Regions from separate parts of the Massilia sp. S19_KUP03_FR1 genome, predicted to be linked through region 2. Evidence: predicted binding sites of a transcription regulator. Region 2 holds the regulator's gene; the other holds the start of a gene.
What was found. The regulator FNR, encoded in region 2, switches genes on or off when oxygen is low (the NO sensors DNR and NnrR bind a similar motif). The targets are predictions, from matches to a motif close to TTGATNNNNATCAA.

Region 1: a site for FNR is predicted at 1,787-1,800, ahead of V6M87_RS02020 (glycine-rich domain-containing protein). Genes of this name have one in related genera too.

What each region holds. Positions count from the first base shown of each region.
Region 1 covers NZ_JAQQPS010000002.1:68,595-71,941, reverse strand. Annotated here, with positions in the region: gene V6M87_RS02030 (CHASE domain-containing protein) at 1-681, shown strand, start outside; gene V6M87_RS02025 (glycine-rich domain-containing protein) at 946-1,692, shown strand; gene V6M87_RS02020 (glycine-rich domain-containing protein) at 1,920-2,471, shown strand; gene V6M87_RS02015 (SDR family oxidoreductase) at 2,402-3,347, opposite strand, start outside.
Region 2 covers NZ_JAQQPS010000006.1:60,645-63,991, forward strand. Annotated here, with positions in the region: gene V6M87_RS08205 (glycoside hydrolase family 13 protein) at 1-671, shown strand, start outside; gene fnr (fumarate/nitrate reduction transcriptional regulator Fnr) at 902-1,642, shown strand; gene hemN (oxygen-independent coproporphyrinogen III oxidase) at 1,639-3,024, opposite strand; gene V6M87_RS08220 (YqaE/Pmp3 family membrane protein) at 3,169-3,347, opposite strand, start outside.

The DNA.
Region 1 (3,347 bases), on a different contig from region 2:
GAAGGCGAGCGCAAGCGCATTGCGCGTGAAATCCACGACGACCTGGGCCAGAATTTATTGGCGCTGCGCATCGAAGCCGATTTGCTGGCCTCGCGCACCAGCGCCCGCCACCCCCAGTTGCACGCGCGCGCGCGCCGCACCTTGCAGCAGATCGACATCACCATCAAAAGCGTGCGCCAGATCATCAATGACCTGCGTCCGAACGTGCTCGATCTGGGCCTCGGCGCGGCAGTCGACTGGCAAGTGGCGCAATTTCGCCAGCGCACCGGGATTGCCTGCGATGTGATGGAAGACCTGGACGACATGGCCATCGACGATGGCTGCGCCACGGCGCTGTTCCGCATTCTGCAGGAATCGCTGACGAATATTTCGCGCCACGCCCAGGCCACGCGCGTGCGCGTTGAATTGCGCTTGCTGCATGCGCGCATCACGATGACCATCAGCGACAACGGCGTCGGCATGGATTCCGCCAAGCGCGACAATCCGGGCTCGTTCGGCCTGGTCGGCATCGAGGAACGGGTCAAGATCCTGGGCGGCGCCTTCACCGTCACCAGCCGTCCCGGCGCCGGCACGACGATCGAAGTGAGCGTGTCGGCAGCACTGAACCTGGCAGTCCCGGCGCCGATCATGCCGCCACCAGTGCAGGCTGCGGCACTGATGCGCACGCTGACGCGGGTCTGACGGCACCGGCGCAGCGCCCTGCTGAGTCGGTTTTTTCCCACACCTTCCATATGGCACGGCGCGCTGTCAGCCGACGCCCCTCGGCACTAAGAATCCACCGAGCAAGAATTGACGTGGATCAATCCTTTCCTGTTGATCTCGGGCAAAGTCGGCTTCATCGACGAACCCGAAAAGGAGGCCCAAGCCGGATCGACAAACCCATCGCAGCAACGTACTGCAGCAGCATAAAACCCATATTAATCACGCCGAAATGAAGGAACTTCCATGAATACCATGCAAACTTCCAGCGCCATCGATGCCATCAACGCCCTTGATCTGGGCCCCATCAAAACCAAGCTGATGCATGCCGCATCGGGAGAAGGCTGGACTGCGGCCCACACCGACAGCGTCGAAGCGGAGTATCGGCGTTTTCTGACCTTAATGAAGCTGTATCCGAATGAGTCGACCGCGCCGTTGGTCGATGTGGACACGTTCTGGCACTACCATATTCTGGACACGGCAAAATATGCAGCCGACTGCGCTGCCGCGTTTGGCTACTTCCTGCACCACTACCCTTACCTGGGCCTGGCGGGCGAAGAGGACGCCGCGGCACGCGACGGCGCCGGCGCGCGCATGCAGGAACTGTACGCCGCGACCTTCGGCGCCAGCATGCCGGCCGCGATCGCCAGCGCGCCTGCATGGTGCGGCGTGGCGGCGGCCAAGGCGACGGCCTGGTGTGGCGCCACGACGGCGGCCCCTGCCGGCCAGGCCGTCGCGTGGTGCGGTGCCACCACGGCGAAGCCCCAACTGGCGTGGTGCGGTGCGACCACGGCGGCGCCACAACTGGCGTGGTGCGGCTCGGCCACGGCGGCGCCGCAACTGGCATGGTGCGGTGCGACCACGGCGAAGCCACAACTGGCGTGGTGCGGTGCGACCACCGCGACGCCACAAATGGCATGGTGCGGTGCGGCGCGGCCGACCGCAGTGCAGGTCGGCCCGGACATCCTGCTGACCGTCCAGCAAGCCAGCTGATGCGCTAGTCATCCCCGCGATCGACAAGCCTTTTTGCTTGCCGATCGCTGCCAACCCAAAAAGTTCAAGGAGTAGCTCGTCTTTTTGCTCGCCTTTGATAATTATCAACAACCAGCTGAGTTATCTGTCCGATATTGATATTCGTCATGTACGTAGTTCCACATCGACAATATGTGGTTTGCATACATCGAAATCACGACGACGATAACCAGCCAAGGATGTTAATAATGATCAATCAAACCGCCTTTGCCGCCATCGCGGCCCTCGACCTCGATCGTATCAAAACCAAATTGTGCCATGTGGAAAGCGGCGAAGGCTGGAGCCGCGCCCGCGTCGATGCTGCCGAAGTGGAATACCGGCGTTTTTTGTACCTGATGAAAGCGTTTCCGACCGAGCAAACCGTTCCCAGCGTCGAGGTCGATACTTTCTGGCATTACCACATTCTCGACACCATGAAATATGCGGCCGATTGCACCGCCGCATTCGGCTACTTCCTGCACCACGACCCTGCCGTGGGCCTGGCCGGTGCCAGCGAAGCGCCGGAAAGGTTCCGGCGCGCCGCGCGCATGGCGTCGCTTTACCAGGCCACGTTCGGCGCCCTGCCGGCCGCGACCGGCGCCAAATCCTATTGCGGTTCGGCGGTCAGTTATTGCGGCTCGGCGGTCAGTTACTGCGGTCGCGCCGTCAGCTATTGCGGCTCGGCCGTCAGTTATTGCGGTTCCGCCGGCCCGACGATTGCCCGGTCCGCTGCAGCACCCGTCAACGCCATCCCGGCCTGAGCCGCCATCGCCTGCACTGCCGCAGTCACATCCGGGTAGCGCAGGCGCACACCGAGTTCGTGCTTGATGCGGCCATTGTCGAGACGGCGCGACTCGGACATGAACGACATCGTCACCGGCGACGCCTGCGCCGCCAGTTCGGCACGCGCCAGGCGCGGCACCCGCGCCACCTGAAACGCATCGGCCACGACATCGAAATATTCCGCCATCTTCATGTGCGTATCGTCGACCGCGTGGTAGATCCGTCCCGGGCGCGCCCGGAACAAGGCCAGCGCCACGATGTGCGCCAGGTCGTCGGCGTGGATATGATTCGTAAATACATCGTCCTCGGCACGCAGGGCCGGCGCCTGGTCGGCCAGGCGCTTCATCGGCAGCCGGTCGGCCGCATAAATGCCTGGCACCCGGATGATGGCGACCTGGCTGCCGCTGTGCCGGCCCCAGGCGCGCAGTGTCCGTTCGGCGTCGACGCGGCGCCGCGCGCGCGGATTGTGCGGCGCCACCGTGCGGGTTTCCGCGACCAGCGCACCGTGGCAATCGCCATACACACCACTGGTGCTGAGATAGACCAGCCGGGTGGCGCCGCGTAGCGCCTGGACCAGGTGGCGCGTGCGCGTATCGCTTGCGCCTTCCCCTTTCGGCGGCGCCATGTGCACCACCAGCGGCGCCAGCCGCGACAGGCGCGCCAGCGTATGCGGCAGATCGAGGTCGGCCACCACGGGAATCGCGCCGGCCGCGCGCAGTTCGGCGCAGCGCGCCGGATTGCTGGTGACGGCAAACACGCGAAACCGGTCGCGCACCAGTGGCAGCAGGCGCATGCCGACATCGCCGCAGCCGACAATGAGCAGACGTGGAAGTGAGAAGGAAGATTGGGCAGGA
Region 2 (3,347 bases):
TGACCGAAGCGATGCGCGACGGCCTGGCCGACGCCAATGGCGGCAACGTCTTCTCGAATGTCTACGAGACGCTGTCGCTCGATTACCTGTACCCGAATCCGGGCAATCTGGTTGTCTTCGCCGGCAACCACGATACCTCGCGCATCTACAGCGTGGTGGGTGAAGACATGGGCAAGTACAAGATGGACATTGTGTTCCTGATGACCATGCCGCGCATTCCGCAGTTCTACAGCGGCGACGAAATCCTCATGACCAGTTCGACCAAGGAACGCAACGACTCGAGCTACCGCACCGATTTCCCGGGCGGCTGGAAGGGCGACAGCATCGACGCTTTCAGCGGCCGCAACCTCGGCGCCAAAGAAGCCGAAGCGCAGGCCTTTGTCAAAAAGCTGGTCAACTGGCGCAAGACGCAGCCGCTGATCCATCACGGGAAAATGATGCATTACGGGGCCGAAGAAAACACCTACGTTTACTTCCGCTATGACGGCAAGAAGAAGGTGATGGTCGCCTTCAACAACAACCCCGGCGAGAAGGTACTCAAGGCTGAGCGCTTCCGCGAGATGCTCGCTGGCGTCAGCGGCGGGGTCGATGTGTTGACCGGCGCGCGCTTTGATTTGCGGACCGAGGTGAAATTGCCGGCGCGGTCGGCGGTGGTGCTGGAGTTGAACTGAACGACGCCGGGTTGGTGCTGCAAATTCAGCATGGATCCCGGCCTGCGCCGGGATGACGTTTTCAAGGCCAGCGCTCTCAGATACGTCATTCCCGCGCAGGCGGGAACCCATACCACTTCGACAAAATCGATAACGCTCGCGCGGCAGCGCCGCAAAGCGCCGCCGCGCCGTCTACCGCTAAAATGCCCGTTTCGCACCATGAGCCAGCACGAAGCAGTAGAATCGGCGCCATGACAACTTCCCCCCTCCCCGCCATCAAAGCCGGCTGCGCCACCTGCAGCATGCACCAGCTGTGCCTGCCCATGGGCCTGTCCGACAACGACATGGCCCGCCTCGACCAGGTCATCGGCCGCCGCCGCCGCATCGCCAGCGGCGAACGCCTGTACCAGATGGATGCGCCATTCAAGTCGCTGTACGCGATCCGCTTCGGCCATTTCAAGACCTCCCAGATCAACGCCGCCGGCGGCCAGCAGATCACCGGCTTCCAGATGGCCGGCGAACTGCTCGGCATGGACGCCATCAGCAGCGAACGGCACCAGTGCGACGCGGTGGCGCTGGAAGACAGCGAAGTATGCGAGATTCCCTTCGATACGCTCGAAGGCCTGTTTGGCGAGATGCCGAATCTGCTGCGCCACTTCCACCGCATGATGAGCGGCGAAATCACGCGCGAGCAGAACGTCATGCTGCTGCTGGGGAATATGCGCGCCGAGCAGCGCTTCGCGGTGTTTCTCACCAACCTGGCGGCCCGCTACGCCGCGCGCGGCTACTCCTCGACCCAGTTCGAGCTGCGCATGTCGCGCGAAGACATCGGCAATTACCTGGGCCTGACCATCGAAAGCGTCAGCCGCCTGCTGTCACGCTTCAAGACGCTCGGCCTGCTGGCAGTGACCAAGCGCGCCATCACCCTGCGCGAACCGGCGCGCCTGCAGGCGCTCGCGGCCGGCACGGAGCAGTGCAGCCCACTCGTTTAGACCGTGGCGGAATGGCGCTGGCCAGACTCGAGGTAGCGGTCGAACACCATGCAGATATTCCGGATTAACAGGCGCCCTTTCGGCGTGACCGTGATCCAGTCGGGCGTAACCGTGGCCAGGCCGTCGGCCTCGAGGTCGGCCAGCGCCGCCAGCTCCTGCGCGAAATAATCGGCAAAGGCGATCGGAAACGCCTGCTCGAAGGCGGCCACCGACAGCTCAAAATGGCACATCAAACTCCCGATCAGGGAGCGCCGCAGCGCGTCGTCCATGGACAGCGTCACGCCCCGTTCGATGGGCAGCGTGCTGGCGTCGATGCCGGCATAGTAGGCCGTCAGGTGCTTGGCGTTCTGGCTGTAGGTGGCGCCCACGGCGCCGATGGCGGACACGCCGAACGCGACGATGTCGGCGTCGGCATGCGTCGAATAGCCCTGGAAGTTGCGGTGCAGCCGGCCCTGGCGCTGCGCCACCGCCAGCTCGTCGTCCGGCTTGGCGAAATGGTCCATGCCGATATACACATACCCCGCCGTAGCCAGCCGTTCGATGGCCAGGCCCAGCATGGCCAGCTTGGCGTCGGCGCCGGGCATGTCAGCGTCCTGCAGCATGCGCTGCGCCTTGAACAGGTGCGGCATGTGGGCGTAGTGGTACAGCGCGATGCGGTCCGGGTCGGCCGCGATCACCCGCTCGAGCGTGGTCGCCATCGTCGCAAGCGTCTGCAGCGGCAGGCCGTAGATCAGGTCGATGTTCACCGAGCGGTAGCCAAATGCCCGGGCGGCGTCGATGATCGCCTGGGTCTGCACCTCGGGCTGGATGCGGTTCACGGCGCGCTGCACCCGCTCGTCATAATCCTGCACGCCCAGGCTCAAACGATTGAAGCCTTGCCGGCGCAGGCTGGCAATGCGCTCCACCGTGACCGTACGCGGATCGATTTCGATGGCATATTCGCCCACCGCGTCGGGCGCGAATTGAAAGTGGCTGCGCAGGTGCGCCATCAGCTCGTCCATTTGCGCGTCCGACAGATAGGTCGGCGTGCCGCCGCCCAGGTGCAGCTGGTCGACGCGGTTCATGCCGTCGTAGAGTGCCGCCTGCATGGTGATTTCACGCTTCAGGTAATCGAGGTAGACGGCGGCCTTGTCGCGCTCGCGCGTGACGATCTTGTTGCAGGCGCAGTAGTAGCAGATCGACGCGCAGAACGGGATGTGCACGTACAGCGACAGCGGCGTGCCGCTCTGGCGCGTGCGGCGGTGGGCCACGGCGGCGAGATAGTCGCGGTAGCCGAACCCGTTCTGGAAGCGGTCGGCGGTGGGGTACGAGGTGTAGCGCGGACCGGGGCGGCCGAGTTTGCGCAGCAGCGGCGCATCGAACGTGGGAGAAACTAAAGACATGGACACTTCCTGCTGATGGACCGCCCGGGCTTGAGCAAGATCCTGTTGCAGGGAGTGTAGAAAGACGGCTCTTTAAAATCTTTGCGCTGCATCAAATATGCCCCAGCCAGCTGTGATAGCGGCGGAGGCAGATGCTGGGGCAAATCAACCGCGCTGGCGCATCGCCTCGTCGATTTTTTTGTCAGTGTTGTACTGACTGAGTGCATACACGGCCCAGATGGCGGCCGGCAGCCAGCCGATCACGGTGATTTGCAGGATCAGGCAGATGACGCCGGCGATGGGGCGGCCGATCGTGAAGAAGGTAAGCCAGGGCAGGATGAGAG